3 regions of the Comamonas sp. wu1-DMT genome follow, and region 3 is predicted to be linked to each of the others. Evidence: predicted binding sites of a transcription regulator. Region 3 holds the regulator's gene; each other region holds the start of a gene.

Region 1 (10,708 bases), on a different contig from region 3:
TCAGGATGCCGCGCTTCACTGCCTCAATCAATTGCGGCATGTTTCCGTGACAAGGGTTGTAGGAGCTGCCTGTGTTCGAGATACCGATCACAGGCCTGTCCAGCGCCTTGTCGGTATAGCCCGCTCCCTTGATAAAGGCCTTGCGCAAAAAGAGAGAGAAACCGCGATCACCGTAGTTGGTGAGTCCTTTGGAAATGCCGCTCGAAGCGGCTTCCGGATGAATCGTGGCTTGCTGGCCTGGCTTGTTCGTCATGGGAGGGTTAACCATTGTTGATGCATTGATTATTAATAATATTATTGATTAAAAGAAAAATCGAGCGCTCAAACAAGAAAGCGCATACCTGAAAACCCTAAAGGAGACTTCATGAAACCCACAGAACTCGTTAATCCGGGCATGCGCCGCCGCAAGCTCATTAACCTGGTTGCAACCGCCCTCGTCGCATCTGGTGCATCGGGAGCAGCCTGTGCGCAAACTGACTACCCCACCAAACCCGTGAGGCTGGTAGTTCCCTATGCGCCGGGTGGAGCGACCGATGTCATTGGCCGCGTTCTTGCCAAGCAGCTTTCAGACGCACTCGGGCAGCAGTTCGTCGTCGACAATCGCGCCGGAGCTGGCGGTAGCCTTGGTGCAGGTCAAGTCGCCAAATCACCTGCCGATGGCTACACCTTGCTGATGGGTGCATTCACAAGCCACACCATCAATGCAGCGCTGACGCCTGCTGCGGCTCCTTTTGACATCCATAAGAGCTTCTCTCACATCTCGGTCGTAGGTACCGTTCCACTGGTATTTGTGGTCAACCCCAATGTTCAGGCGAAGTCCGTCAAGGAACTGGTAGCGCTTGCCAAGGCCAGCCCCGGCAGCGTCACGTTTGCATCCGCAGGCAATGGCTCGCCTCAGCATCTCTCGATCGAGATGTTCAAGCGTCAGACACAGGTTGAAGTCGTTCATGTGCCCTACAAAGGCAGCGGACCCGCTCTTTCCGATCTGCTCGGCGGTCAGGTCAATGCCATGATTGACACCGTTCCTGCCGCACAAAGCCAGATCAAGGCAGGCAAGCTCCGGGCCCTGGCCACCACGACCAAAGAACGCGTTGCCTCGATTCCAGACATCGCTACTGTCGTGGAAGCTGGATTTCCAGACATGCAGGTCAGCTCCATGTTTGCACTTTCGGCTCCTGCAGGAACTCCAGGTGCAGTCATTCAGAAGATCAATTCAGCGCTGAAAGTGATTCTGTCCAAGCAGGATGTCAAGGACTCCATGCTCGCCCAGGGCACTATTGCTACCTACAGCACGCCGGACGAGTCGGCCAAGATCATCAACGCCGAATACGCCAAGTGGGCCCGATTGATCAAAGACAGCGACATCAAGGCTGAATAAGCGAAGATAACGGAGCTCCAGGACGCTGCAGCTCCGCTACCTATACTCTGGTGGTGGAAGCCAACCTATCAACCAAAGACCTGAGAGCGGTAGTAGCCCTGAGCCAGACCAAGAGCTTTGGTCAAGCCGCCCTCCTGGTTCACCTCTCCCAATCTGCGCTGTCGGCCCTGATTGCGCGTGTAGAAGCCCAGATCGGAGCAAGACTGTTTGAGCGCACCACTCGCGCTGTCGAGCTGACCGATGCGGGGCATGTTTTTATTGCCCATGCCCAGGAGATCTTGCGAGATACGCAGCGAGCTCTACGGGCCGTGACGGACACCGTCCAGCTCAGAACGGGATCGGTGACGGTTGCCGCACTCCCCTCTTTGGCCGCCTCGCTGCTGCCAAAGGTCTTTGCCGAATTCACGCGGATTCATCCCGGGGTACGCTTGTCCTTGCTTGATACCTTATCTGGCCCTGCGTTTGATCTCGTTCGTGATGGCAAGGTCGACTTTGCACTCACTGCAGCAGATCCCAAGCAAGAAGACCTCGCCTATGAGCAATTGATGGAGGACCAGTTCTTTCTCATCTGTCCCGATGACCACCCTCTATCCAAGCAGGCAGGTCCCGTCGCGATCGAGAACACCTTGGACTATCCGCATGTCTCCATGCCCAGTTCTGCCAGCGTCCGGCAGTACATTGATGCGGATCTGCACTCAAAAGGGCTTTATTTCGCTCCTGTCTTTGAAGTTGACCATATTGCAACCATCGGAGCCCTGGTCAGTGCCGGTCTGGGCATCAGCGCACTGCCTGAAACAGCCGTATCGCTGTTGCAAGCTGGCCGCCTTGTGCAGATTCCTTTGTCGCCCCCTGGAATTCAACGCCCCTTGGGCATGGTGATGCGCCGCCACGCACCTCGAAGCTCGGCGGCCAAGGCATTGGAGGCGTTAATCAGAGCGAGCCTGCACAACCTGGCCTCTCATTCAAGCTAGAGCACTGCTGCAGATTCCGCAAAAGAGAGAGGTCGAAGGGAATGTAAAAAATTCTCCACGAATCGACACGAGCCGCCTGAACCGTCAAAAACCAACAAAAGCTGTGGGAACTTTGTCTTTAGCACTCTCTCTAACGGAGTGCTAATATGAAGATCATGGAAGAAAGGAAACCTGCAATGAAAACTGCCTCCGGCTCCATTGCTACTGCCTTGGCGCCCGCGAACCCCTGGGCGCTGGTACCTCCGCTGGGCAACCTGGATGCCTATATCTCGGCGGTCAATCGTATGCCAATGCTCACCCTTGAGGAAGAGCAGGACTACGCTCGCAAGCTCAAAGAACACAATGATCTGGACGCCGCCGGGCGTCTGGTGATGTCCCACCTGCGTCTGGTCGTCTCCATCTCGCGCCAGTACCTGGGCTATGGTCTGCCTCACGGCGACCTGATTCAGGAAGGCAATGTGGGCCTGATGAAGGCTGTCAAACGATTCGACCCCGATCAGGGCGTGCGTCTGGTCAGCTACGCCATGCACTGGATCAAGGCGGAAATCCACGAGTACATTCTGAAGAACTGGCGCATGGTCAAGGTCGCCACGACCAAGGCCCAACGCAAGCTGTTCTTCAATCTGCGCTCGATGAAGCATGACCTGAAGTCCGATGCTGCCATGGCGGACGAAGAGCTGGCCCTGCGCGAGACGCTGACCTCGAACGAAATTGACGCGGTTGCTGCCAAGCTCAACGTCAAGCGCGAGGAAGTCATCGAGATGGAAACCCGTCTGGCCGGCGGCGATGTGCTGCTGGATCCTTCTCCCAGCGACGACGGAGAGCAGGCCTTCGGCCCCATCGCCTACCTGGCTGATGCCAGCCACGAGCCTACCGCCATGCTTGAATCGCGTCAGCGCGATCATCTGGCGACCGATGGTCTGGTCATGGCCCTGGAGGGACTGGATGACCGCAGCCGCCGCATCGTTGAAGAGCGCTGGCTCAAGGTCAATGACGACGGCTCTGGCGGCATGACGCTGCATGAGCTGGCTGCCGAATACGGTGTGAGCGCCGAGCGCATTCGCCAAATTGAGGTAGCTGCCATGAAAAAGATGAAAAAAGCGCTGGCCGAGTTTGCGTAAACGCCAACTTGCGCTCCAAGCCTTTAAAAGGCTGAAATGCTGAACCTCAAACCCGGATAATTTCCGGGTTTTTTATTTTTCGGCATTGATGCATGTTCTCATGCACACCGATCGCCTATCAAGAATTCAAAAGAGACCTGCCATGCCTATTCGCACTTCGCACATCTTGAAGAACCTGTCCCGCCGCAACCTGGTTGCGGCAGGAGTCGCCATGGTGGCGACAGCAATGGCTCCGGCCGTCCTGGCAGCCGACAACTGGCCCGACAAGCCCCTTCATCTGATCGTGGGCTTCCCCGCAGGCTCCTCGCCCGATCTGACGGCCCGCGCGTTGGCCGAGCCATTGGAGAAGAAGCTGGGTCAGACCATCATCGTGGAAAACCGCGTGGGAGCCGGCGGCAATATCGCCGGCGAATATGTCGCCAAGGCTGATGGCTACACCTTCAGCGTGATGATCAACGGCAATATGACCATTGCCAAGATGCTCAACCCTGCCGTGCGCTATGACCCCATCAAGGACCTGCAGCCCGTGAGCCTGATCGGCGTGGCTCCGCTGGTACTGGTGGCCCCTGCGTCGGCCCCACAAGGCAAGGCCTTTATGGAAGCGGCCGCCAAGGCTGGCGACAAATGGAGCTATGGCTCGCCCGGTGTCGGTACCGTGGGCCATCTGGGCATGGAACTGCTCAAGAGCCGCTCGGCCATCAAGGCCGTGCACGTGCCCTATACCGGCTATCCTCAAGTGTTCAACGGCATTCAGGGCGGCGATTTGAAGCTGTCCATGCTCCCTCCGGCACTGGCCATGGCACAGATTCAGGCCGGCAAGCTGCACGGCATTGGCGTAACCTCTGCAGCACGCAGCCCGCTGGCTCCCGGCCTTCCCAGCCTCAAAGAGCTCGGCGTCAACAACTTTGATCTGGAAATCTGGAACGCCGTGGCTGCGCCCAGGTCCATGCCCAAGGCCCATGTGGACAAACTGGCGGCTGCCGTCAGCGAGATCGTGCGTACGCCCGAGATGCGCCAGAAGCTGTCCATGCAAGGCTGGCAAGCCGTGGGCAGCTCGCCCGAAGGCCTGAGCAACCGCATCCAGCAGGATGTGAAGGCACTGGGCACCATCATTCGCGAGCAGGGCATCACGGCGCAGTAAACACGCCCCCTGAGCCGCCTTGCGGCTTCCCCCGAGGGGGGACGACAGCCTCGCTGCGCGGCGGCGCTTGCTCGCTGTCACCAGATGACGTGCGCCAGTTTTCCTCCATCCCACACGCTGAAGCGACTGCGGGTATCAACGAGAGCTACTGCGGCGTCCTTTATCATGCGCCCGACAGGCATGGGTTTACGCTATGCCGTCGGGCGCATTGTTGTATCTGGGGCAGCGCCACCGCTTTTGGAGCCTTCATGGACGCTGGTACCTGGTTCACGCAGCTCAATGCCTGGCAAGTCATGGCATTGGGCCTGGTTTTTTTCGGGCTTATTTATCTTCTGGGCGGCCTGCTCATGGGCGCTCTGACGGCATCTCTTGCCCGTGCCGGTATTGGTAGGCCACTGGATATACGTCCGCTCAAGCCCGACCAGTTGCAACGTGAATGGCGCCAGTCCTTTCATTCCATACTGATCTTCGGCATAGGCATGATCGTCCCCTGGGGCTTTCTGCAACTGGGCTGGGCCCAGCTCTCGCCCACAGCCAGTGCTGGACGCATCGTTGTGGAGATCTTTGCGCTGCTGATCTGGAACGATGTGCACTTCTGGATCAACCACCGCCTACTGCACACGCGCCGCCTGGTGCGCTATCACGGCGACCATCATCGCTCCGTGGTGACCACGCCCTGGTCCACCTACAGCTTTCACCCCATCGAGGCGCTGATGCTGGGCAACATCATCTTGCTGCCCATGCTGGTGCATGACTTCTACTTCTGGTCGCTGGCCTCGGTGCCGGTGCTGAGTCTGATCCTGAATCTGATCGGCCACTCCAACTACGATTTTTTCCCCTCAGTCTCAGATACCCATCCACTGGCCGCCAGCCGCCGTCACCATCTGCACCACGCGCGCCCGGCAGGCAACTATGGCTTTGCGCTGGCCTTCATGGACCAGATCATGCGCACGCGGGTCGCAGACAACACCCCCAAAAGCTCCAGTCACTGAATGAGCAGGCACCCAGGCCAGCGCCGGTATCCAGTCCTGCGCCACTGGCGGGACTGGCAATCCGTCTTCTACATGATTCTGCTGCCGCTGCTCGTGTGGTGGCAGTGGAGGCATGGCTTCAGCTTCATTCTCTACAGCATCGAGCTGTTTCTGACATTGGGAGTAGGCGTGATTCATCACAACCACACCCATGTGCGCATGTGGTGGGGGCGCTGGACCAACCGCTTCACCGATTACTGGCTGACCCTGCTTCAAGGCCACCCCACCTTTGTGTTCTGGCCCGCCCATGTGGCCAATCACCATCGATTTCGCCATGGACCGCGCGATCTGGCACGCACCTACCGGCCAGAATGGGGCGGCGATACCAATCATCTGTGGGGCTATCTGATGCACCCGGTGCAGGCGGCTTTCGTGCTGTATCCGCTGTTCTTTCGCTGGCTGAACAATCTGCACCGTCACTGGCCTGGCGCCTTTCGCTACTGCATGGGGCAATACACGCTGTGGCTGGGAAGCTGGAGCTTCTTTCTCTGGCTGGACTGGCAAAAGGCGTTGATCTTCATCATTCTTCCCCAGTTGCACGGCCTGCACTGGCTGCTGGCTACCAACTATCTGCAGCATGCCCACGCCGATGGAAGGCCGATGACCAGAGCGCAGCGCAATACTCCAGGTATCGAGCTGAACTACGCGCGCAACTTTGAAGGCCTGGTCAACCCCCTGCTTTTTAATATTGGCCTGCACACCGCGCACCATGAATGCCCGCATGCCCACTGGTCCGAACTGAGCGGGCTGCATGAGCACATTTACCGCCAACGGGTCACACCTGCATTGAACGAAGGTGGCCTGCTGCCTTATATGGGACGCGTGTTTGTATTGGGTCTGGTCTGGCCCGCGGCAAGAACCCAGCCGCAGATGCCGCCCGACGCTGTGAAGTAAAAACCTGTTGAGGATCTATGCCTGTTGCCTATTCCAAGGTCTATCTGCAATCTGCCGGCATGTTTCTGCCTGGTGCCCCGGTGGACAACGCTGGCATGGATGCGTTTGTAGCACCGCTGAACCGCATCTCCGAGCGCATCAAGCGCCGCATCCTGGCCGAAAACGGCATCCAGACCCGCCACTACGCCATTGATGGCGAAGGCCAGACGGTGTTCAGCAACGCCCGCATGGCTGCCGGCGCCATCGAGGAGACCCTGGCCCTGGCCGGCAAAAAGCTCGGCGATGTCGGCTTTCTGTCCAGTGGCTCCTCGGGGGGCGATGCGCTGATGCCCGGCTTTGCCAGCATGATTCAGGGCGAAATGGCCGCCCCGCCCATGGAAACGCTTTCTGTGCATGGGGTCTGCGCCGCCAGTGTGGGGGCCATGCAAGCCGCAGCCATGGCTGTGGAGAGCGGCGCCCATGCACTGGCCCTGTCGGTGGCCAGCGAAATGCCCTCGCGCCTTTTCAAGCGCTCGCGCTTTGCAGCCCAGGGCTATGACACCGATTTCGACGCCCACTTTCTGCGCTGGATGCTGTCCGACGGCGCGGGCGCCGTGTTGCTGGGCGGCCCCAAGGCCCTGCCCCAGGCCAACGGACTGCGCCTCAAGCTCAAGTGGACGCACCAGCGCAGCTTTGCCGGCGACTACCCCGTGTGCATGCAGCTTGGCATGACGGCCGATCGCGGCAAAAGCCATCTGGACTTCCCTGCCTGGAGCGATGCCGAGGCCGCAGGCGCTCTGGCACTGCGCCAGGACATTCGCCTGCTGCCACATCTGTTCGATGTCTGCATTCACGAATATGCAGCCCTGGCCCACCAGGGCTGGGTGCCCGAGCGCGGCATAGACCACTTTCTCTGCCACTATTCGTCGGAGCGCTTCATTCCCGTGGTCGACGAGCTGCTGGGCAAGGCCCAGCTCAGCATTCCACGCGAGCGCTGGTGGAGCAATCTGGCCTGGCGCGGCAACACGGGTGCAGCCTCCATCTTCATCATGCTGTCGGAGTTTCTGCAAAAGCAGGGCCAGAGCCTGAAAGCAGGCGACACCGTACTCTGCTTCATCCCCGAGTCGGGCCGCTTCACCGCAGGCTACATGCTATGGGAAGTAGAGCTGGATGCGATTACCGAGCAAGCTCCAGAGGCCAGTTTCCCTTGGAAATCTGCACAGTCAGCGGCGCTGCCGGATGATGCTCTTCCCGATGTATCCACCATCGCCGCCCCCCATGACCCGGCCGCTGCGCCATCGCAGCTGGCGCCACTGCTAACCGAGCTCGCCAGCATCTGGCAGGACTACCGCAGCAATGTCTGGCGCACGCCCCTGCTCCAGCGCATGCGCACACGCCAGTTGCAGATCACCGACTATCTGCGCTGGATGAGCCACTGGATTCCCCAGGTGCGCGAAGGCAGTCTGTGGATGCGCGAAGGCGCGGCCTCGCTGACCGGTGACTACGCCACGCTGGCCTCGCTGATCGACCTGCATGCAGGTGAGGAGCAGAACGACTTCAAGATTCTGCACAGCGACTATCTGAAGGCCGGCGGCACCGAGACCGACATCAACCGCCTGCGCCGCAACCCCGGCGGCGAAGCGCTCAATGCCTATCTGCACAGCCTGGCTGCCACGCCCAACCCGATCGGCCTGCTGGGCGCCATCTACATCATCGAAGGCACGGGCCAGCGCATCGTTCCGAGCCTGCTGCCCCTGCTACGCCAGAGCCTGCCGCTGCCGCCCGATGCCTTCCGCTTTCTCGAATACCACGGTGCCAACGACGAGAACCACCTGGAGCGCTGGCTGCTGGCCGTGCAGATGGCGCTGGAGCTGGACAGTGAAGGCACGGCCCAGCAGGCCATACTGCAGACCGCACGCAACACGGCCGCCATGTACCTGATGCAGTTCCAACATGTGCTGGCCGAGCGATAACTAGAAGCAGCAAAAAGCACCGGGAGGATTCATGAAGAACGAGTTCAACGACCATGTCTGGGACGAGCGCGACCCCAGCCCCTGGCTGGCGCTCTACCTCGACCAGAGCACACCTTTGCCCGATGACGTCAAAGCCGCCTGGCTGCGCGACTGCAGCAGCAGCTCGCGCCAGTTCTTTCTGCCGGCCATGCGGCCGCTGGCGCGGCTGTCCATGATCGTCATTCAGGCGCTGAAGATCTTTCTGCCCAAGCGCTGGTCGCACTCCATGCTGCTGCACCGCCTGCTGGCCTTCGGCATGAAGAAGTTTCTCTCGCCAGAGGCCAACTGGCTCATCATGCGCCACTTTCATCTGGGCTCCCAGGTACTGGCCTTCGTCGCCGCCAATGCCCCGACCAAGGTCAGCACCGCGCCCTTGATGCCCATGGAAATCGACGATGTGAAGGACGAGCTGTTTCTCAAGCACGACCTCAACCTCTTCAACTTCGTGATTCGCCTGAACAAGGCACTGCGTGAGAACGGGCAGGAACTGGTACCCGTGGCCGAGCCCGATTTTTCCATGATCCGCGAGCCCGATCTCAGGCTCGAAGACATGCCGCGCGGACGCTTCAACGTCATCGACCTGCAAAGCGCCATCGAGCTGTACACGCCCATCTACCAGCTGCTGCTGACCGACAACGACTTCTGGCGCGCCAGCAACTCGCTGCAGCTCGACGAAACCGTTGCCATTTACTGCGCCAAGATCCTGGCCTCGCCAGAGCATCTGGTGCTGCTCAACAACAAGCATCCCATGGTGCCGCTGTCCACCCTGTATGCGGCCTACCGCCTGGTGCTGCACGGCCTGTCCACCGAGATGCTGCACTCGCTGCTGACACGCATGGCCAACGGCGAGCACCCCATTCCCGCGCGCGAGCTAGCCAAGATGCACCGGGCCGCCGAGACGGTGATGGATCAGACCGCCGCACAAAGCTGAACCATGGACCCACAGAGCAACCGCATCACAGGCGTTCGCATCGACGAGCAGACCATCTGGCTGGCACTAGCAGATGGACGTGAACTGGCCGAGCCCATCAAACGACATATCCGCCTCGAAAAAGCCACACCCGAGCAACGCCTGGCATGGGTGCTGAGCGACGAGGATCACGGTCTGAACTGGCCGGCGCTGTGGCAGCCATCTCCCGAAGGCATGGTCAGCGTCTGGGACCTGGATCAGGACAGTCTCTACAACCAGGCTATGGGCGCGCTGCTCGCCGCCCAATGGGACATCACCCGGATATCTCCGGTCCAGCGTGAACTGGTGGCTCTGTGGCGCATGGAAGCCGATATCAACAACGGCGGCTTTCTGCAGTTTCTGGGCAACTGGGGAGTGGAGAACCATCAGCTCACCCTGCAGGCTCTGCAGGCCATAGGCGCTCCCCTCACGCATCAATGTCTGCAAGACATGTTTGCGGTACTCAAGCGCTTCGAGGAGACGTCAGAAAATGTGGACTTCTCCGATCTGCCTGCACTGCTGACGGACGCCGAGCATGAGCAGTTGCAGGAACTGGAAGAAGCCTTCTGGGACTACCCGGAGCCTTTGAACAAGCTGGTGGTCATGCACTACGGACCCGTCCAATGAAGTCTGAAAACAAATCCAGCAAGACTTATTCGCTGGCATTTCGCAAAGCCCTGGTGGACGAAGCGCTGAATCGCACACCCGGCGGCGGGTTTCCGGAGCTGGAAAAGCGCCACCACCTCAAGCCCGGCACCCTGTTCGACTGGGTCGATGAGCTGGGCCCGACACCGCCGCCTGCGCCTTTTTCTGCACTGCATTTCTGGATAGGCAATACGCCGCTGGGCGAGCCGGAATTTGCCCGCTACTTTGAACATGCAGACAGTTACTGGGATCTGGAAGTCGAAGACATTGAGGGCAGCAGCGAAGATGTCACGGGTTGCGGTTTCTGCCAGGACCTGGGCAGAAAATTTCTGTTCGACGAAGACCTGCTGCTGGTGATCTGGCTGCCCGAGCCGGTCCCTGTCGCCGCCATCGCGGGACAAAGCACGCTGGACTCCGACGTATCGCTCGCACTCATCGTGCAGGCCTGCGAGGCCCAAGGCATTCAGACGGCCAACGCCATGTTTGTCTATGCCGACCCCTGCGAGACGATCACCGATCCAGACAAGCTCTACAACGGACTGAGCTACATGGGTCTTTTTGACGACTGACGCAGCTCAGGCGCTTTT
Region 2 (10,708 bases), 190 kb from region 3:
GTGCCCCCACTCACCAGACACTCATCAGCTGATAGCACCCAGCCTTGCGGTGGCGGGCGCTCATGCCGATATGCAGCGCCTGAGCAGCTGGATGGCAGCCCAGGGAGACAAGCTGGGCCAGATCACCATCACTCTGGACTCGCACCAGGCTTATGACATTGCCCATCCCGCCTTCTGGCAGCAGCGCGATGGCCGTGCCGTCCTGCCATTCACCCCGATCACGGCAGCGCAGGTCCGTGCCGGCGACTATGCACCGCGCAACGCTGCCGAACGGGAACGCACGCTGCAATACCTGGATCAGCTGGAGGCCCAAGGCAGCTACACCCTGATGGTCTGGCCGCTGCACTGCGAGATCGGCAGCTGGGGCCATGGCGTGCATCCCAGCGTGCTCGCGGCCTGCCGCCAGTGGCAGGAGCTGCAGCACCGTGCCACCCGCAATGTCTTCAAGGGCATGAACCCCTGGACCGAGCACTACAGCGCCATTCGTGCCGAGGTTCCCGACCCGCAGGATGATGAGACCGGCTTGAACACCGCCTTTCTGACCCAGTTGCGCCAGAGCAGCACCCTGGTGATCGCTGGCGAGGCCAGCAGCCACTGCGTGCGCGCCACCACCGAGCACATCGTGGAGCACTGGGGCAGCAACGACTACTCGCGCATCGTGCTGCTGACGGACTGCATGAGCCCGGTCGCCGGATTCGAGGCAGCGCACCAGGACTTCCTGCAGCGCATGCGCGCAACCGGTGTACGCTGCGAAACCAGTGCCAGCTTTGGCTTATGAGACAAATCGGCCTCTAGCTCTCATGGATAAAGCACTAGCAGCTCATATTTTTGAAAAGAAGAACGGCATGAAGCCCATCATCACCAGCCTGCTGGACACCGACCTCTACAAATTCACGATGTGGCAGGCCATGCTGCACCGCCACCCCCAGACCGAGGCCGAGTACGAATTTGTCTGCCGCACGCCCACGGCCTTCCCGCTGGCCGAGCTGCTGCCCGAGGTGGAACGCGAGCTGGACGCCCTGTGCAGCCTGCGCTTTGACCAGGGCGAGCTGGACTATCTGGCCGGCCTGCGTTTCATGAAGAGCGACTTCATCGACTTTCTGCGCATCTTCCAGTTCCAGCGCGCCTTCATCCGCGCCTGGGCCGAAGGCGACCGGCTCCATATCGTGGCCAAGGGCCCGCAAGTCCATGTGATGGGCTTCGAGATCTATGTGCTGGCCATCGTCAACGAGCTGTACTTCCGCCGCTTCGATGCCGATGCCGCCCTTGTCGAAGGCCGCAAGCGCCTGCAGGTCAAGCTGGCCCAGCTCAAGCATCTGGCTGTCGAGGCCAGGCTGCGCAACCCCTTCGAGCTGTTCGACTTCGGCGTGCGCCGCCGCTTCTCGGGAGCCTGGCAACGCGAGGTGGTGCAGGCTTTTGCCCAGGAGACCGCGCAGTGGTTCAAGGGCACGTCCAACGTGCTGCTGGCTCGTGATCTGAACCTGGTGCCCATTGGCACCATGGCCCATGAGTATCTGCAGACCTATCAGGCCCTGGGCGTGCGCCTGCGCGACTTCCAGGTGGCCGCCCTCGAGGACTGGGTGCAGGAATACCGCGGCGACCTCGGTATCGCCCTGACCGATACCGTGGGCATGGACGCCTTTCTGGCCGACTTCGACATGTACTTTGCCAAGCTCTTCGACGGCCTGCGCCATGACTCCGGCGATCCCTTCGAGTGGGGCGAGAAGGCCATTGCCCACTATGAAAAGCTGCGCATTGCGCCGCAGAGCAAGCGCCTGGTGTTCTCGGACGGACTCGATCTGGACACGGCACTGGCGCTCTACCACCGCTTTGCCGATCGCATCCAGTGCGGCTTCGGCATAGGCACGCGATTGACCAATGACATGGGGCTGACCACGATCAATATCGTGATGAAGCTCACCCATGCCAACGGCCAGCCCGTGGCCAAGATTTCGGACTCGCCCGGCAAGACGCTGTGCAACGACGAGACCTATCTGGCCTACCTGCGCCAGGTCTTCAACATCCCTGAGCCTGCCAAGGCAGCCTGAATCTTCGGAGGCAATCATGCTGAAAGTCACCATCGCCCAGCTCAACTACATGGTGGGCGACATCAGCGGCAACATCCGCCGCATGAGAGAAGCCGCGACCAGGGCGGCGGCCGAACAGGCCGATCTGGTGGTGTTTTCCGAGCTGTCGCTGTGCGGCTACTACCCCGGCGACCTGCTGGACGAGCCCAGCTTTCTGCAAAGACTCGATGCAGGTCTGCAGGAGCTGCTGCAGGCCACACGCCAGTTTCCCGATCTGCACTGGGTCGTGGGCGCACCCACACGCCACAATGGCCCCGGCAAACCGCTGCACAACAGCCTGCTGGTGCTCAAGAACGGACAGATCCGCCTGCAGTACGACAAGCAACTGCTGCCCACCTACAACATCTTTGACGAGCGCCGCCACTTCGAGCCCGGGGCCGACACGGCCAAGGTGCTGCGCGTGGGCAACTGCCAGGTGGGCTTTCTGGTCTGCGAGGACGGCTGGAACGACCAGGGCGCCGACTACGCCACCAACCCCTTTGTACGCATGGGCGATGCGGCCCCCGACCTGGTCATCAGCATCAACGCCAGCCCCAGCCACCTGGGCAAGCGCGAGCAGCGCCATGAGGTCTTCACCCAGGCAGCGGCGCGCCACAAGCTGGCCATCCTCTACATCAACCAGATCGGCGGCCAGGACCAGATCGTGTTCGACGGCGCATCGTTTGCCGTCGAGCCCGAGGCGGGGCTGGTTTTTGAAGCCAGGCGCTTCGAAGAAGATGTCTGCACGCTGGAGCTGAATGCGCAGGGCCGGTTTCAGGCCTGTGACGGCACTGCCTTGCCTGCCGTGCCGACGCAAGGCCTGCCCACCATGGAGTTCTACCGCCAGCAGATCGTGCTGGGCCTGCGCGACTATGCGCGCCGCTGCGGCTTCAAGCAGGTGGTGGTGGGCAGCTCGGGCGGCATCGATTCGGCATTGACGCTGGCCCTGGCCGTCGACGCCCTGGGAGCGGACAACGTGGTTGGCATCACCATGCCGTCCAGCTACTCCTCGGCGGGCTCGGTCGACGACTCCGTGCTGCTGTGCCGCAATCTGGGCATCAGACTCTACGAGCATCCGATCAAGGAGCTGGTCACCACCTATGCACGCCAGTTCGAGGCCAGCTTTGGCGAACCGCTCAAGGGTCTGGCGCTGGAGAATCTGCAGGCCCGCGCACGCGGCACCACGCTGATGGAGTTCTCCAATGCCTTCGGTCATCTGCTGCTGACCACGGGCAACAAGTCCGAAGTCTCTGTGGGCTATTGCACCCTCTATGGCGACACCAACGGCGGTCTGGGTCTGCTCGGCGATCTGTACAAGACCGAGGTCTTCGAGCTGTCACGCCATATCAACCGCCATGCGGGCCGCGAGCTGATCCCGCAGGCCATCATCGACAAGCCGCCCTCGGCCGAACTGGCTCCCGGCCAGAAGGACGAGGACAGCCTGCCGCCCTATGCCGTGCTCGACGAGATTCTCAAATGGCATATCGAGGGCCAGCATCTGTCGAACAAGGAATATGCGCATGCAGCAGCCTTTGTGGCCAAGCTGCGCACCCAGGCCGGCGGGCCCGAGACCATTGCCCGCGTGCAGAAGCTGGTGTTCCGCAGCGAATACAAGCGCCGCCAGGCTCCGCCCATGCTCAGAGTACGCCCACGGGCCTTTGGCACGGGCCGGCAGATGCCGATTGCGGCACACTACGAATAGCAATGCCCGGCATCTGCTTGAGACAAGCTGGCAAAGCCTTGCAGCACCTTGGGTGTCGCCGAGCGCCTGGCAGCCTGTCTCGAATGCCGACTTTGGCCGTGCCGGGCCTGGTTAAACGTTTAAAAATGTGAGCTACTCTCGCTTACCCAGTAAGCGTTTAGCGCGTTTTCACCAATATTTGCCCTTGCGGGCGCCGATTTCTGTACGGGTTTCGCTCTCATGCCTCAAGCCAGTCCCAACACCTCCAGCAAGCGTGTCATCGCCGCAGCACCCGAGATCCTGCCCACCTCCGTGCCTCTGCATACCGCCGTGCTGATCGGCCGCTTTCAGCCACTGCACAACGGCCATATGGCCTTGCTGCATGCCGCACTGGAGCGGGCTCGCCAGGTCGTGGTGGTACTGGGCAGCGCCTGGCAGGCACCCAATCCCAAAAACCCGTTCAGCTGGCAGGAGCGCGCGCAGATGTTGCGCAATGCGCTATCGAAAGAGGATGCCGAGCGCGTGCGCTGCGTTCCCGTGCGCGACTACTACAACGAGCCGCTGTGGGTGCATGCCGTGCGCGAAGCCGTGCAGGCCCATGTACCCGAGGGCGCGAGCGTGGCCCTGGTCGGGCATTTCAAGGACTCCAGCAGCAGCTATCTGGCCCGCTTTCCGGGCTGGGAGCTGATCAGCCTGCCGCGCCTGGGCCAGTTTGACGCCACGCCGCTGCGCGAAATCCTCTTTGGCGAAGGCGGCGCCTCGCCCGAGACCATGGATGCTGCTCTGGCCAGGCTTTCCTCCCAGATGCCCGAGAGCACGCTGGACTTTCTGCGCCGCTGGGCCCAGACACCGCTGTATCTGCGCCTGCAAAAAGAATGGCATATGCTGCAGGACTACAAGCGGGCCTGGGCCAAGGCGCCTTATGCACCGGTGTTCGTCACCGTGGATGCGCTGCTGCGCTGCCGTGCCAAGGGCCAGGACCAGGTGCTGCTGATCCAGCGCGGCCATGCGCCGGGCCAGGGCCTCTGGGCGCTGCCCGGCGGCTTTCTGGAGCAACGTGACAGCCTCTGGCAATCCTGCATGCGCGAGCTGCGTGAAGAGACTTGCTCCTCCATCAGCGAGGCCGATCTGCTGGCGGCCCTGCAGGCCGTGCAGGTCTTCGATCACCCGGACCGCAGCCTGCGCGGGCGTACCATCACCCATGTGCACTATCTGGATCTGGGCGTGCAGCCCAGCCTGCCCCCGGTACAGGGCGCGGACGACGCCGCCCTGGCCCGCTGGGTGCCGATTGCCGATCTGCCTCGCATGGAGGCCGAGTTCTTCGAGGACCATTTCCAGATCCTGTGCCAGTTCCTGCCCGTGACTCTGGCTCAGAGCGAGCCCGAGCTCGAGGTCGCCTGATAGAAAACCATAGCTGAAAGCGATTGACCATCAAGCGCTTGAGCTACTTTTCCCCGTTATTCCATGAGCCAGCTCCATATCCGCCCCGCCACCGAGCAAGACATCGACCTGATCCTGCACTTCGTACGTGAACTCGCCATCTATGAAAAGGCCGAGCATGAGGTCAAGGCCACGCCCGACCATGTGCGTCGCACGCTGTTCTGCGCCAACCCTTCTGTCTTTGGACTGATCTGCGAGATCGAGGGCAAGGCCGTGGGCTTTGCCGTGTATTTCTTCAACTATTCCACCTGGCAGGGCCAGCATGGCCTGTATCTGGAAGATCTGTACATCACTCCCGACGCCCGCGGCCACGGCGCCGGCAAGGCCCTGCTCCAGCATCTGGCCCGGATCGCCATGGAGAAGGACTGCGGCCGCTTTGAATGGAGTTGCCTGGACTGGAACACGCCCTCCATCAAGTTCTATGACAGCCTGGGCGCTCTGCCACAGACCGAGTGGATCCGCTATCGCATGACGGGCTCGGCCCTGCAGGCCATGGCCACGGGTGACAAACAGGCTTGAGCCCCAGACCGGATCATCCAGAGTGATGTGTGCAGCCCTTCGAAGTGATGTGCGCCCCTTTGCAGATTGAGTGTACGCAACATCAACAATGCGGCGCGTTCGCGCTTGCGCCAAAATGAATGGTTTTGCAAAACAATAACAAAGGCGGCAATCAGTGCTGACCTTTCACACTATCTCTGGAATCCAGAATGCCAAGCTATCAAGAACTCATCGCTCAGAAAAATGCGCTGGACAAGCGCATCGAAGAAGCGCGCAGCACCGAAGCCAAGGAAGCCCTGGCCACCGTCAAGCAACTGATCGCCACCTTCGGCTTTACCTCTCAGCAGGTTTTCCCCTGGAAGCCTGAAGAAAAGAAAAAGGTCGAAGCCAGGTACTACGACCCCGAAAGTGGTGCGACCTGGACCGGCCGCGGCAAGCCCCCGAAGTGGATCGAAGGCAAGGATCGCGGCCAGTACGAGATCAAGACCACGCCTACCGTGGACTTCAGCGCGCCGCGCGACGAAAAAAACCCGTTCCCGGTTCAGTAAGCGCCCCTGCCCGTTCAGCCCCCAGCAGCCTGCTCCGCCGGCAGCGGTGCCTTGAGCATGCGCACCAGGGCCGTCACGTTCAGGCATTGGATGAGCAGATCTCCGTCATTGGCACGGATCAAGCGGTCCACAAGCTGATCTGCCGCACCCGCCATTGCAGGAGCCAGTCGCAACTGCCCGCTCTCGAAGCGCACCACGCCTTCGAGATCACTGACCAGCACGCCCAGCTTGAGCCCCTGGAGCTCCAGCACGATCACCTGGCTTTGCGCCGTCCTGATGACAGGTTTGCCAAAGAGCAGGGCTCCCAGATCGAAGACCCATACATAGCCGGCCACGACTCCCTGGCTGCGCCGCGCCAGCGTGCCTACGCAATGCGGCAAGCGACCGGCAGAAACAGGAGCGATGGCCGAGGCACTCTGGGCCTCGAGCACGCAGGCAGCATCCACGGCGAGCACGCTGCGCCCCACAAAAAAGGTCGCCATCTCCATGCCGGCTGCACTGCCCTGGCTGGCCGCCGCCAGGCTTTGCACCCTGGTGTTGCGGCGAGAGACGGCCGCCAGCGCATCGTCCTGCACGGCACCAAACGCCTGCACGGACAAGGCCAGTACCTCTTCGCGATAGCCATCGCTGCGCTTGAACTCCCGGTAACCGCTGCCCGCCGTGATCGCCACCACACAATACCGGCCCTGATACACCATGGCACGGGCCATGCTCTGTCCAGGTGCCAGGGCCAGCATCTGTGGCGGCAGATCCAGCTGCATGCCCGGCTGCAGCTGCACATCCGAGGAGGACATGACCAGGCCCGAGCGGTTCAGGTAAGCCACCTGTCTGCTGGTTGCGCCTCCTGCCTGCACGCCGGTCACGCCTTCCAGCATGGCCTTGAATTCACGCTGTGCATGGAACACCAGGCCAATCCCGCCCAGCACCACGCCATCGGCATTGCGTATGGCCGCGTGATAGACATAGGTCGCGCCGTCATCCTCGTGCTGCACACAGGGGCGCCATGGCGAGACGTGATAGGCCTGGGTCCCGCCCAGCGCCAGAACCTGGTGCAGGCTGTCCATCTCTATATAAGTGCCCAGCAGCCCACGGACCGCGGCATCCGGGCGGCCTCGCTGGCTGACGGCCACGACCCTGCCGCGAACGTCATAGACCATGATTTGCTGGTAGACCGTATACAGGTCGTGAATGGCGGTGAGCAGCGCACAGGCCTCGCTCACCTGATCCGGGGCCGTCTCGCCCAGGGCCTGGTCCTCGAGCAATTCGGACAGCTGCGGCGTCAAGGCCCACCAGCGGCAGTCGTTGGCACGCTCGTAGAGATTGCGATCGAGCAGATCCACCAGCAGACTGGTCAACAGGCTGTTGTCTCTCAGTGCGGTATTGAGCACCGTGCCGTAGAGCGCATCGATGGACTGGGAGAAGACCTCGTTGGTCCTTGCCCCGGTCTCGCCAATCTGCTCCAGCACGGCCTGCAGCCGCGTGTTGTCCATCTGCTTGCCTGCCGTCATGACGCGGCCGTTCCAGACCACACGACGTATGGTGTCCGCTGCGCTGCGTATGGCGTGCAGGGGTGGGCAGAAGCGATGTGCATGTGCCAGCAGGCCCTGGGCCACCGCGGCATCCAGCCCATCCAGACCCGCTTGCGATTGAAGACCGAAGGCCAGCTCCAGCGGCGTCATGATCTGCGCCCGCCAGCCCTGGGGGCCCATATAGCCTTGATAGCCTACCGAGGCCGCCGATTGCACCAGATAGGTGCGTCCGCCATGTACATACAGCGAATCCGCACCATCACGGTGAGGCCGCACGTTCGCACCCACGCCAATCCAGTGCGGATCGCTGCTGGCCAGCACCAGTCCCCGATCATCGAGCAACAGGGCGATGCTGGTCTGCGCCTCTGGTGCGCCACTGCCGTCGACCTGGTCGCGACCGCTCCAGATGCCTTGCATCTCGCCATCAAAGTCAAAACACAGGCACAGCACGCCAATAGGCTGGCGGTTGCCGGCGTGCAGCATGCGATGCGCATAGATCAACGCGCTGCCGTGCCCCGGCAGCAGGTCGGTGGCGCCGAAACTCTGCACAAAGCCCTGGCTTTGCAGAGCGCGGGCAATCAATGCATCCCGGCATGACTGATCTGCGGCCTGACTCCTCTCGCGCGCACTCGCTCGCACCTGGCCTTCGGCATCCAGCAGCAGAATGTCCGCGTAGACCGTGTACTTGCTGCGGTAGGCACGCAGACGCTGGGTGATGGCCGCCTCGTCGCCATCCGCTGCGGCCATGAACTGGCACAGCATGGCGTCGGTCGCCAGAAACCCCACGTCGGCCGTGCGCTCGTAGAGATTACGCACCAGGGTATCGATCAGATGCTGTGCCTGACTGGCCAGCCCCGCCGTCACCCCCGTCACAGCCTGCATCACCATGGACTGCACCAGGTCCTGCTCCAGGCGCTCGAAGCCGCCGCGCGTGGCGGCCATCATGGGCAGCAAGGCCTGCGCCTCCTGTGGGCAGTTCATCTTGGCGGAGGACTCTATGAGCCGCCACATCAGATTCAGCTCCCTGAGCGAACTCTCGCAGCGCCCGACCTGGCGCATATGGGGAATGAAGACATCTGTCTGCAACAGATCCTGGGCGCGCTGCGCCGGGGCAGTCATGGTTTCTAGAGGCATGTTTTGGCAGAGCAAAAGCCAGGCCTATTTGTAAAAACACGTTACACATGACTAAGAACAAACCCTGTTTTCTCGCAGATTTGTCCTGCGACCGACGGGGGAGAGGTCTTGAAAGCTCAGGAATTTGCCTTATTATTAGCACTCGATGGGGTTGAGTGCTAACAGCTTGACCCTAGATATTCCGAATGTCGGCCAGGATGGCTGGCAAGTCTTGTTTCAACTTTGTTGATGTATTTAGGAGTTGGTATGAACCTGCGTCCCCTGCACGATCGCGTGATCGTCAAGCGCCTCGAAAACGAAACCAAGACAGCCTCGGGCATCGTGCTCCCTGATGCTGCCACCGAGAAGCCTGACCAGGGCGAAGTGCTGGCTGTGGGTCCCGGCAAGCGCAATGACAAGGGCGAGCTGATCGCTCTGAACGTGAAGGTCGGCGACCGCGTTCTGTTCGGCAAGTACTCTGGCCAAACCGTGAAGATCCACGGCGACGAGCTGCTGGTCATGAAGGAAGACGACCTGTTCGCAGTCGTCGAGAAGTAATCCTTCCCGAACACATTCTCCTCTTCATGGCTGTCGGCGACTGATTGACAAGCGCTGGCAGCCCAATTGAACCTCATTCTTTAGGAGCCAAAAATGGCAGCAAAAGACGTAGTTTTCGGCGGTGAAGCACGTGCACGCATGGTTGAAGGCGTGAACATCCTGGCTAACGCAGTCAAGGTTACCCTGGGCCCCAAGGGTCGCAACGTGGTTCTGGAGCGCTCCTTCGGCGCCCCCACCGTGACCAAGGACGGCGTGTCCGTGGCCAAGGAAATCGAACTCAAGGACAAGCTGCAGAACATGGGCGCCCAGCTCGTGAAGGAAGTGGCCTCCAAGACCAACGACATCGCTGGTGACGGCACGACCACCGCTACCGTGCTGGCCCAAGCCATCGTGCGCGAAGGCTCCAAGTACGTGGCCGCCGGCCTGAACCCCATGGACCTGAAGCGCGGCATCGACAAGGCTGTCGCCGCCCTGGTGGAAGAGCTGAAGAAGCAATCCAAGGCCACCACCACTTCCAAGGAAATCGCTCAAGTGGGCACGATCTCCGCCAACTCCGACTCCGACGTGGGCGAAATCATCGCTCAAGCCATGGACAAGGTCGGCAAGGAAGGCGTGATCACCGTTGAAGAAGGCAAGAGCCTGGCCAACGAACTGGATGTCGTCGAAGGCATGCAATTCGACCGCGGCTACCTGTCGCCCTACTTCATCAACAACCCCGAAAAGCAAGCCGCGATTCTGGACAACCCCTTCGTGCTGCTGTTCGACAAGAAGATCAGCAACATCCGCGACCTGCTGCCCACGCTGGAAGCTGTGGCCAAGGCCGGCCGTCCCCTGCTGATCATTGCCGAAGACGTCGAAGGCGAAGCCCTGGCGACTCTGGTGGTGAACACCATCCGCGGCATCCTGAAGGTTGTGGCTGTGAAGGCTCCCGGCTTCGGCGACCGTCGCAAGGCCATGCTGGAAGACATCGCCATCCTGACTGGCGGCAAGGTCATCGCTGAAGAAGTGGGCCTGTCGCTGGACAAGGTGACTCTGGAAGATCTGGGCCAGGCTGCTCGCGTCGAAATCGGCAAGGAAAACACCACCATCATCGACGGTGCTGGCGCTGCTGACGAAATCGAAGCCCGCGTGAAGCAAATCCGCATCCAGATCGAAGAAGCCACTTCCGACTACGACCGTGAAAAGCTGCAAGAGCGCGTGGCCAAGCTGGCCGGCGGTGTTGCCGTGATCAAGGTTGGCGCTGCCACCGAAGTCGAAATGAAGGAAAAGAAGGCC
Region 3 (10,708 bases):
TGAAGACCTCCAGGCGCGCAAGATTGACTTTCGTTCACTCACTGAGGCTATTGAGACCACGACGCCCCATGGCCGGATGTTTCTGCATCTGCTGAGTGCGTTCGCTGAGTTTGAGCGCGAGTTGATTCGGGAACGTTGTCTTGCAGGTCAGCGGGCTGCGCGTGCTGCTGGAAAGACTTGGGGGAGGAAGCGGGCTTTGAGCGATGAGGATGTTGCAGCAGCTGTGTCTGCATGGCGCTCTGGCTGGTACAAGCAAAAAGACCTTGCTGAGATGCTTGATGTGTCAGTTGCTTGCTTAAGAGATCACATCTATCGTGCCGAAAAGCGAGGGCGCTGGCTGGAAGTGAACTTACGTAAGTAAAATGAAATCATGCTCGACGAACGTGCCAAGTTATTGCTCAAAGCGCTGATCGAGCGTTACATCGCTGACGGTCAACCAGTCGGCTCGCGCACTCTTTCACGTGCATCCGGGCTTGAATTGTCGCCTGCCACCATACGCAACGTGATGGCCGACCTGGAAGAGATGGGCCTGATCATCAGCCCTCACACATCGGCAGGCCGCGTGCCGACAGCCAGGGGATACCGCCTGTTTGTCGACACCATGCTGACTGTGGACCGCTGCGATCTTGTAACGCCCGGCCTGATGCCTGAACAGCCGCAGAAGGTGATTGCCAATGCGGCCAATCTGCTGTCCAACCTCTCCCAGTTCGTGGGTGTGGTCATGGTGCCGCGTCGCAGCTCCGTCTTCAAGCATATCGAGTTCGTGCGCCTGTCGGAGCGGCGCTTTCTGGTCATCATCGTCTCGCCCGAAGGCGATGTGCAAAACCGCGTGATCTTCACGGATGTGGATTACGAGTCCTCGCAACTGATAGAAGCCTCGAATTTCCTCAATCACCATTACGCCGGTTTGACAATGGAGGAGGTGCGCACGCGGCTGCAGACCGAGGTGGAGCAATTGCGGGGCCAGGTTGCCAGCCTCATGCAGGCAGCGGTGAATGTAGGCACTGAGGTCATGAGCAACCATGATCGCGAGGATGTGGTGATCGCCGGCGAGCGCAATCTGCTGTCCGTGAGCGATTTTTCCAGCGATATGGGCAATCTGCGCCGCGCTTTCGACCTGTTCGAGCAGAAAACGCAAATCCTTAGGTTGCTGGATTTCTCCAATCAGGCTGATGGCGTACGCATTTACATCGGCGGCGAGAGCCAGACCGTGCCGTTTGAAGATTTGTCTGTAGTGAGTGCTCCCTATGAGCTCGACGGCAAGGTGGTTGGCACCTTGGGGGTGATCGGCCCCACGCGCATGCACTACGACAAGATGATTCAGATTGTCGATATCACATCCAAACTGGTGAGCAATGCTCTGAGTCACAAGCGTTAGGCCCTACAATGGCGAAGTTTTTCTGGTGGCAGCCACGGCTGTTGTCAGTGTTGGGGCGTTAGCTCAGTTGGTTAGAGCAGAGGACTCATAATCCTTTGGTCGTCGGTTCAAGTCCGCCACGCCCTACCAAGCTGCATGAAAGCCTGCCGTCTTCATCGATGGCAGGCTTTTTCTTTGCATGAACGCGAAAAAGTTGTCGATTTGGTCCGAGAGCCGTTTTTGCACTGCTAGAATACAACCCTGTTGCGGCTGTAGCTCAGCTGGATAGAGTACTTGGCTACGAACCAAGGGGTCGTGGGTTCGATTCCTGCCAGCCGCACCACAAAACGTCAAGCCTCAGAACTGAAAAGTTCTGAGGCTTTTTCGTTTCTGGGGTCAGGCTTTGGGTATCAGCAGGGTGAAGCTGCTGCCTTGGCCCAGCTGGCTGCTTATCTGCAGGCTGCCGCCATGACGCTGTGCCACGGTGCGCGTGAAGGCCAGGCCCAGGCCCACGCCATCCATGCGCTGGTGTTGCTGCAGGCGCTCGAACGGCTGGCTGAGTCTGGCCAGCGATGCCTCGTCCATGCCGGAGCCATGATCGCGCACGGCGATGCCCCATTGGCTGTCTTGCTCGACAACGGCGACTTCCACTTGGGCGCCGCCATCCCCAGTCGGTGGCTTGCCGTATTTGATGGCATTGCTCAGCAGGTTGATGACGGCGCGGTGCAGCAGGCCGGGGTCGCCATGCACGCAGGCTTCGGCATCCGGCAGCTCGAACACCAGTCGCATGTTCTGCTGCTGGGCAAGGGTCCAGCAATCCGAGACGGCCTGATCCGCCAGCAGACCAAGATCCACGACTTCGCTGCGGTATTGCTGCTGCTGGGCTCTGGCCAGATGCACAAAATCGTCTGCCAGCTGAAGAGACGACTGGGCATAGCCCTCAATGCGGTCAAACAGTGCATCTTGCGACTCGATGCGCTTGCCTGTGCGCTGCATCTCCAGCAAGGTGATGATGGAGCCTATCGGGGCTCGGATATCGTGGGAGATGAACTGCATGGCCTGGTCGCGCTGGGCCTGTGCACTGCGCAGGTCGCTGATATCGACCAGGGTGATGAGCCAGCCTGAGGTGGGCGGTGCCTCGAAGCTCTGGCTCAGCAGCATCAGATGGCGGCCCTGGGTGTCGCGCCCTTCACTCTGGCGTGACAGAGTGGCTTGCTGCAATGCACTGTGCGTGAGCAGTGGCGTGCTGCAGGCAGTGCGGCCACCGTCGCTGCTGGCGCTGTTCAGGCCGTGGAGCAGGGCGACCAGATCGTCACCTTGCTGGAGTTTGTGCTCCAGGCTTTCGATATAGCGGTGCGCGGCCGTGTTGGCAAGCAGCAGCAGCCCTTCGCGGTCGCAGACAAAAGTGGCCGAGGGCAGTTGGCGCAGGCTTTCGCTGACGAAGTGATGCAATGCGCGCAGCTGGCGCGAGGCTTGCTCCACAGCGTCGATCCGCTGATCGAGGGCATCGCTCTTGAGCGAGGGCGCGGGCAGGCCCTGGCCCTGCAGATCGCGCAGCTCCAGCGCCAGAAAGCGTGTGGCGGCGCGCAGGCGCAGCCAGCTCCAGAGCGGGTAGGCAAGCGACAGGCTCAGCAGTGCCGCAGCGGGGGCTGTCTGCACATGACCCCAACGTGGCGCCAAACCGGCTATCGACAGACTGAGCAAGGCCAGCAGGATGCTGGAAATCAGCCCGCCAGAAGGGCCGAGCCAGGCCAGAGCCAGCAGGCCCAGCAGTACGGGCAGCACATTGAGGCTGCGGTTGAGCGTGGCAGTGGCTGGCTCCAGATGTGTGCCCTCAAGGATGCCGTTGAGCACATGGCCCAGCATCTCCACATTCGAGATCAGGCGCGCATCAAAGCCGATGGGGGCTGTGAATTTTTCGCCAAGACCTGCGGCAGTGGCTCCAATCAGCACGTATTTGCCGCGAAAAGCGACCGCTGGGATATTGCCGCGCAGGATGTCGATATAGGAGTAGGTGGTGAACGGCGAGCCCAGGCTGTTCTGGCGGTCCCGCGAAGCCCGGGCAAAAGCGATGAACTGGGGCTGCAGCTTTTGCCAGGAGTTGGCTGCAACCGAGTCTGCTGGAGGTGGGGCAGATGGTTGGCAGGGTTGGGTGGTCTGGCCCACGCAGTGCAGGCTCAGCGCCATATGCCACCAGAGCTGGCCGGCCTTGCCTTCCTGCGCATAAAAGCGTCGCACCACACCGTCGGCATCCACAGGCATCTGGGTGTGCCCCAGAGCAGCAGCCTCGCTGGCAAGGCTCTGTAAAGGGGTGGTGGCAGCGCTTTGCGCGGCGCGCGTGACGGGCAGCACTACGTTGCCGCTTTTTTGCAGTGCTCGTTGCAGCAGCAGATCGTCGCCGGGGTAGTCCCAGTCTTCCTCGCTGAAGACCACATCCATGCCGATGGCGCGGGGCTGCCCTTGAGTGATGCGCTCCAGCACGGCGGCGTGCAGCGCGCGGCGCCAGGGCCAGCGGCCTATGCTGTCGATACTGTCATCGTCGATGGCCACGATGACAACCTCGGGCGAGGCTGGACGCTGATGAAGCCAGGCCGAGGTGTCCTGAATAATGCCGTTGAAACGTGCCAGCTGCCCCGGGCCGCTGAGCCACCAGGTCATGCCGAGCAGGAAAGCGCTAAGCAACAGCCAGCTCAGGCGCAGGTCCTGCAAGCGGTTTTTACGCAGGTTGGGCGCTTCAACCATGTGGGTGACTCGGTGAGAAGCTCATAAAACAATAGCTTCCAGCGCTTGTCATATAAGCGATCAAGATATGAATCCTATGAAGCTTCATGGAATTCAAGCGCTGGCAGCTATGGTTTTTACTGGCGCATCAAGCGTGAACCGTCGCCGGAAGTCAGCGCCTGCCCCTCGGATGAGGTCACCCAGTTGCCGGTCTGGAATTGGCGCGCGACAGAGAGATTGCTGCGCAGGCCGTTGGCATCCTCGACCTGCATCTGCAGATAGTAGGTGCCAGGAGGCAGATCCTGCGTGCTCCACTGAGGCTGGGTTATCCAGGTGTCGATCAGGGGCGCAGTGAAACCGGCGTCGCTGGCCACCACGATACGGTAGCGTTGACCCTCTTCACCTGCCCAGTGAATATGGCTGCTGCCTTCGCCGGGCGCGCCGCCGATCTGCAGTTCGGGCGATTTGGGTGCCAGGGCCAGTTTCATCTTTTGCGGGGCGGCGAAAGGACCCGCATCCGGCTGGCCGTTGCCGAGCTTACGGATGCTGCCTACGCGCCACATATATTCGCCGACAGGCAGCTTGGCCAGCGTACTGGCAGACAGGGCACAGTCCTTGAGGTCGTTGGCGTCGATGAGCGGCTGGGCAAAGCTGCCGTCGGCTGTGGCTACCTGGATGCGGTAGGCCGAGGCTTCCGCCACCTGGGTGCATTGCAGGCCGTGCTGGCCCTGTCCGATGGTGGCTTCAGGTGCTGGAGACTCATAGAGCGGCGGCACAGGATGAGCTTTGACGCGCAACACTTGCACGCTGCGTTTGCCAGGAATGCCGTTGGCGTCAATGGCGCGAATGGCCGCAATGTAGCTGCCGTCTTCGACACCTGTCAGGCGTGCAGGCGACCTTGTGAACATGCCGCCGCGCACGATCTGGGTCAGCTCCTTGTCCTGAGCGAGCAGCACTTGGTAGCGCACGGCACCAGCCATGGCTGGCAGGGGCAGGCTGACCCAGTTGGCGTCTTCGACAAGAGCGGGCCAGGCCGCAATATCGGGAGCCCCCAGCATGGCTGTGGGCTTGCCGATCTGGCCGTTTGCGGAGACGGACAGACCTTGACCTGGCCTGAGCAAGGCTGAGGGCTGGCCCGTCTGCACGGCGACCGAGCCTTCGTCGACGGCAGCAGCCGTGCGGCCCTCGTCATCACTCATCACCAGAAACTGGGTGCCGCGCACGCTGGTCGAGGCCGCCGGGGTGCGCACCTCGAAGCGGCGCTCGCCATTGGCTTGCCTGGACACTTTTGCTTCAATTGCGCCCTCGCGCAGATCGATGACGGACTGCAGACTGCCGGCTCGGCCTTTGCGGCGCATCTGGCGCAGCTCGACATCGGATTCGGACTGCACGCGCACCAGTGAGCCATCTGCGAGGCGCACGGAGACAAAGGCGTTGGCCGGAACCTGGAGCGAATCGCCTTCCTGCAGCAGCTGGCCTTTTTGCACGGGCTGAGGCGGCGCGTTGACGGAGTCTGCGAGATGGCTCGCAGAGCGTGTGCTTTGCACATCGCCTTGCACAAACACCACCGAAGCCATCGCGGCGCGCAACAGGCGTGTGGGAATTTCCAGCACCGAACCGGGGCGCAGGCGCAGGGGGTTTTCCACCTTGTTGTGACTTTGCAGCGCTGTCCAGCGCTTGTGGTCGCCCAGATAGCGTTCTGCCAGCATCTCCAGCGTATCTCCAGTCACCACGCGGTGGGCAATGGCATCGTTGCCGCGAGGAGTGATCTGGGCATGGGCCAGACCTGTTGCCGTCATCCCTCCAAACGCCACCCACAGCATGCCTGCGCCCAGAATGGGCATCGGGGAGTGGACGGAAAAGAGGTTTTGACGTAAATCAGGCATTTTTAAAGCTAGGTTATGGGGGCTGCCGAACTCAGGCAGCTGGGGCTGCGGGCTGCGCAGCTTCGGGGGCATCCAGGCGGTAACCATAGCCATAAACGGCTGAAATGGCATAGGGCTGACCAGCGCGCAGGTTCAGCAGATTGCGCAGGCGCGAGACATGGGTGTCCAGCGAGCGCGACTGCACCTCGGCGTTGTGGCCCCAGACGACTTCGCGCAGATGATCGCGCGAGAGCAAACGGCCTTGGTTCTGGAACAGCGTCAATGCCAGAGTGTATTCACGGTGCGTAACCTCCACGGGCTGGCCGTCCATCTCTATGCCATTGGTGGTGGTGAGAAAGCGGTAGGGGCCGAAGTCCAGCACGCTTTGTGCCGTCAGCGGATAGGCACGGCGCAGCAGGGCAGCGATGCGAGCACGCAGCTCGCCCGCGCGGATGGGCTTGATCATGAAGTCATCGGCGCCGCTGGCCAGGCCTTCGACAATGTCGGCCTCTTCGCTGCGGTGGGTCACGAAGATGACCGGCACTTCCTTGCTGATCTGCTCGCGCACCCAGCGCACGATATCCGGCCCGCTGCTATCGGGCAGCTCCCAGTCAATCAGCAGCAAATCGAAGCTTTCGCGGCGCAGGGCTTGCTGCAGGGCGGCCCCCTTGAGGTAAGAGTGACAGCTATGCCCGGCTTCCGTCGCGACTTGTTGCAACAGTTCCAGTTGTAGCGGATCGTCATCCAGAGCAGCAATACGCATCGGTAGTTCCTTTAGTGCGAAGGATTACATCCACGCTGTCCTTTGAATGCGGAGGCAGCGTCCATCGGGCAGCGAGGAGCTATTGCTCGGCCGCCTCACGCAGTTGTTCCAGAGCCTGGATCACCAGGTCATCGCTGACACCGTCCAGTGTCTGCAGGCACGGCTTGATGGCGGCCAGAGCCGTCGCGCCTTCGCGCTGCAACCGGGCGATGTTCTGCCCCGCTTCCTTGGGGGCGGCAAAGCCCAGGCTTTGCAGCAGCAGCTGACCGTCGGCGGCCACCAGCTTGAAGTAGAACTGGCCATCGGATTCGCGATACTGCTTGAACTGGGGCAGTGCAGTCTTGGCAGCCTTGGTCTTGGCCTTGCTGGCTTGCGCCAGGTTGCGGATGCCCACGGCGCCGCGCAGTTGCTGCAGCAAAGGAGTCGCCAGCTTGCGTGCCTTGATGGCACCGGCCTGAAGAATCTCTTCCAGCTCTGCCGGGTGGGCAATCAGGTATTCATAACGCTCGCGCATGGGGGCGATTTCACGGTCGATGCGCTCGAACAGGATCTGCTTGGCATCGCCCCAGGCAATGCCTTCGGCATATTGCTGGCGCAGGGCGGCACTTTCCTCTTCGCTGGCAAAGCCTTGATAGATCTGGAACAGGGCCGAGCCTTCGACTTCCTTGGCCTCGCCGGGGGCGCGCGAGTCGGTGGTGATGCTGTTGATGAGCTTCCTGAGTTGTTCACGTGGCGCAAACAGCGGAATCGTATTGTTGTAGCTCTTGCTCATCTTGCGGCCGTCGAGGCCGGGCAGGGTGGCGACGGACTCTTCCACCACGGCCTCAGGCAGCGTGAAGTACTCGCCGCCGTAGATGTGGTTGAAGCTCGACGCCATGTCGCGTGCCATCTCCAGGTGTTGCACCTGATCGCGGCCCACGGGAACCTTGTTGGCGTTGAAGATCAGAATGTCGGCACCCATGAGCACGGGATACATGAAGAGACCGGCGGTCACGCCGTCGTCAGGTTCGCTGCCGGATGCATTGTTCTTGTCCACCGCTGCCTTGTAGGCGTGGGCGCGGTTGAGCAGGCCCTTGCCGGTCACGCAGGTCAGGAACCACGTCAGCTCCGGAATCTCGGGGATGTCCGACTGGCGGTAGAAGGTCACATGCTCGGGGTCGAGACCAGCGGCCAGCCAACTGGCGGCGATTTCGATGGTCGAGCGCTGAACGCGCTCGGGGTCCTGGCACTTGATGAGCGCGTGGTAGTCGGCCAGAAAGTAGAAGTTCTCCACATTCTTGTCGCGACTGGCTTCGATGGCGGGGCGCATCATGCCTGCGTAGTTGCCCAGGTGTGGGGTACCGCTGGGGGTGATGCCGGTCAGAAAACGGGTGGTGCTCATAGGGATCAACAACAGATATCAGTAGCAGACCAGGCGCTGGGCTCAGCGCAGCAAGGCCATGAAGGGGTAGAGGATCAGATCGATGGCCGAGTAGCCCAGGCTCATCAACGGGCGCAGCCAGTAACTGCCGACCACGCCGGCAATCACCAGTGCCATGACGATGAAAAAGCCATAGGGCTCGACACGCGCCACCAGTTGCGCCTGTTTCCAGGGCAGCAGACCGACCAGAATGCGGCCGCCGTCCAGAGGCGGCAGCGGAAAGAGATTGAAAGCCCACATCACCAGGTTGACCAGAATGCCGGCGCGGCACATCTCTAGGAAAAAGCGCTCGTGCAGACCTGTGCCTACCAAGACGATCAGCAGCAGGCCCCAGAACACGGCCTGCACGAAATTGGAGGCAGGGCCGGCCAGCGCTACCCAGATCATGTCGCGCTTGGGGTGGCGCAGATGGTCAAAGCGCACGGGCACGGGCTTGGCATAGCCGAAAAGAAACGCGCCCGAGGTAGCGAAATACAGCAGCAGCGGCATCAAGATGGTGCCGATGGGGTCGATATGCTTGATGGGGTTGAGCGTGATGCGACCCATCATGGCTGCGGTGTTGTCGCCAAAGTGACGCGCAGCATAGCCGTGCGCCGCCTCATGAATGGTGATGGCGAACAGCACGGGCAGTGCGTAAATTAGTACGGTTTGTATGAGTTCGGTGAGTTCCACGCACTGATTGTCTCAGACGCCGCGCCAAGCTGCTGTCTTGTACCGGGACAAGCCGTTTGCCGTTGCAGAAATACGGGTTGCACATAGTTGTGTGGTAAACCAGATGTTGCAAAATGCAACTCGCGCAAATCCGTGGTTGCTGCCTGCACAGCGGAACAGGTTTTGTGCGGGTTGACGAAATCACTACATAACACGGCGTTCGGCAGGACAGGGCAAGGGGATCAATATGACGGTAAGCAAGCGACTGGTGATTGCATTTGTCAGCATCAGTGTTTTTGTCCTGGCTTTGATGGGAATTGCCTGGTCAGCGATGTCTGATGTGCTGGAGGTGTTGAAGGCGGGATCGCTCACGGCGCAGCAGTCGCAGAACTTGATGGCGGAAGTCGAGCGTTCGCGCTGGTGGCTGCTGGCACTGGGCGCCTGGGTCTGCATTTCCTGCACTTGGTCCTGGATCAGCCTGCGCCGCCGCATCGTGGCGCCCTTGCAGGAAGCCATTCTGATTGCCGAGACCGTGGCGGCAGGTGATTTGAGCAAGGAGTTCTCTTCGAATGCCGAAGGCGAGTTCGGTCGTCTTCTGACTGCGCTGAGCACCATGGAAGACACGCTGACCGAGCTGGTGGGCCGTATCAAGCAGTCCACTGATTCGCTGGCTGTTTCGGCCTATGAAATCGATGCGGGCAATATCAACCTCTCCAGCCGTACCGAGCAGCAGGTCAGCGCGCTGACAGAAACCGCAGCCAGCATGGAGCAGCTCACCGTCACCGTGCGTCAGAACGCAGAGCGCGCTCATTCGGCCAGCTCTCTGGCAGTCACTGCATCGGCCACGGCCGGACGTGGCGGTGATGTGGTGGACCAGGTCGTTCACACCATGGATGCCATCAGCGGCAGCTCTCGCAAGATTGTGGACATCATTCAGGTCATTGAAGGTATCGCCTTCCAGACCAATATCCTGGCACTCAATGCGGCCGTGGAAGCGGCTCGCGCCGGAGAGCAGGGGCGTGGCTTTGCCGTGGTGGCCAGCGAGGTGCGCTCGCTGGCGCAGCGCAGTGCCGAAGCGGCCAAACAGATCAAGGAGCTGATCACGGCCAGCGTGACTCAGGTGGAAAGCGGCTCTGGCCTGGTGGGCCAGGCCGGCAGCACCATGAAGGAAATCATGCAGTCCGTAGGTCAGGTCACAGGTCTGCTGAGCGAAATCTCCGGTGCGCTGCAGCAGCAAAGCGAGGGCATCGCCCATGTGAATACGGCCGTGGCTCACATGGACAGCACCAATCAGGAAAACGCCGCCCTGGTCATGCAGGCCACGCAAGCCGCTGCTGCGCTCAATGCGCGCACGCAGGATCTGCAGCAGGCGGTGGGGGCCTTCAAACTCGATGACGATGAGTCACCTGCTCTGGCTCCTTCTGCCATGCCGGCTCCGCGCGGAGCTGTGGCCGCGCAGGCGCGTCCGGCTCGTGCCCGCGAGCTGGCCTATGAAGAACTTTGATTCAGTGAATTTCGTGCAGATAGCCGTAAATGGCTACGACGGTAAAGCCGAAATGGAGGCAGATAGCCATTCCCAGCAGGACTCTGCGGCGCAGTATGGAGTCATCGGCCTGTGCCGACAGCCCTGGCGAGACATGGAATGACTTGCCTCCGGCATAAGCCCGAATCGTCCATGCCGTCCAGAGGGTGGCCAGGGCATAGATCAGCCATGCCTGAGACGCCTGCCAGAACAGCACCGCCACCATCACCGAGTACGCGCACAAAGAGACGATGAGCCAGGGCCAGTGGCGCTGAACAAAGTCTTGCGGCAGCTGCTTTTCCTGCATGAGGCCGCGCCTATTCGGGCTGAAGGCCTATGTCTTTCAGGCCGCCCATGCCCTGGCGCACCACGACGGGGGGATTGTTCAAGGCCATGGGCGTGAGGTCCA

The links. The regulator HrcA, encoded in region 3, represses chaperone genes, less so after heat shock. The targets are predictions, from matches to a motif close to TTAGCACTCNNNNNNNNNGAGTGCTAA.
Region 1: a site for HrcA is predicted at 2,468-2,494, ahead of rpoH (RNA polymerase sigma factor RpoH). Genes of this name have one in related genera too.
Region 2: a site for HrcA is predicted at 9,032-9,058, ahead of groES (co-chaperone GroES). Genes of this name have one in related genera too.

Annotation. Positions count from the first base shown of each region.
Region 1 is NZ_JBANEM010000011.1:191,730-202,437, reverse strand. It holds partial or broken gene V8Z78_RS17025 (IlvD/Edd family dehydratase) at 1-253, opposite strand, end outside; gene V8Z78_RS17020 (tripartite tricarboxylate transporter substrate binding protein) at 365-1,378, shown strand; gene V8Z78_RS17015 (LysR family transcriptional regulator) at 1,429-2,349, shown strand; gene rpoH (RNA polymerase sigma factor RpoH) at 2,526-3,470, shown strand; gene V8Z78_RS17005 (Bug family tripartite tricarboxylate transporter substrate binding protein) at 3,613-4,611, shown strand; gene V8Z78_RS17000 (sterol desaturase family protein) at 4,860-5,603, shown strand; gene V8Z78_RS16995 (fatty acid desaturase) at 5,604-6,536, shown strand; gene V8Z78_RS16990 (StlD/DarB family beta-ketosynthase) at 6,554-8,488, shown strand; gene V8Z78_RS16985 (DUF6999 family protein) at 8,520-9,458, shown strand; gene V8Z78_RS16980 (DMP19 family protein) at 9,462-10,103, shown strand; gene V8Z78_RS16975 (immunity 22 family protein) at 10,100-10,690, shown strand.
Region 2 is NZ_JBANEM010000002.1:195,388-206,095, forward strand. It holds gene V8Z78_RS05020 (cysteine hydrolase family protein) at 1-778, shown strand, start outside; gene pncB (nicotinate phosphoribosyltransferase) at 846-2,048, shown strand; gene V8Z78_RS05030 (NAD+ synthase) at 2,065-3,768, shown strand; gene V8Z78_RS05035 (bifunctional nicotinamide-nucleotide adenylyltransferase/Nudix hydroxylase) at 3,988-5,148, shown strand; gene V8Z78_RS05040 (GNAT family N-acetyltransferase) at 5,212-5,706, shown strand; gene V8Z78_RS05045 (H-NS histone family protein) at 5,895-6,233, shown strand; gene V8Z78_RS05050 (chemotaxis protein CheW) at 6,248-8,896, opposite strand; gene groES (co-chaperone GroES) at 9,143-9,433, shown strand; gene groL (chaperonin GroEL) at 9,527-10,708, shown strand, end outside.
Region 3 is NZ_JBANEM010000002.1:2,472-13,179, reverse strand. It holds gene V8Z78_RS04105 (recombinase family protein) at 1-361, shown strand, start outside; gene hrcA (heat-inducible transcriptional repressor HrcA) at 371-1,378, shown strand; tRNA gene V8Z78_RS04095 (tRNA-Ile) at 1,431-1,507, shown strand; tRNA gene V8Z78_RS04090 (tRNA-Arg) at 1,624-1,700, shown strand; gene V8Z78_RS04085 (CHASE2 domain-containing protein) at 1,754-4,099, opposite strand; gene V8Z78_RS04080 (FecR family protein) at 4,216-5,922, opposite strand; gene V8Z78_RS04075 (response regulator transcription factor) at 5,996-6,706, opposite strand; gene V8Z78_RS04070 (tryptophan--tRNA ligase) at 6,786-8,087, opposite strand; gene V8Z78_RS04065 (site-2 protease family protein) at 8,130-8,798, opposite strand; gene V8Z78_RS04060 (methyl-accepting chemotaxis protein) at 9,025-10,281, shown strand; gene V8Z78_RS04055 (hypothetical protein) at 10,283-10,606, opposite strand; gene V8Z78_RS04050 (L-threonylcarbamoyladenylate synthase) at 10,617-10,708, opposite strand, start outside.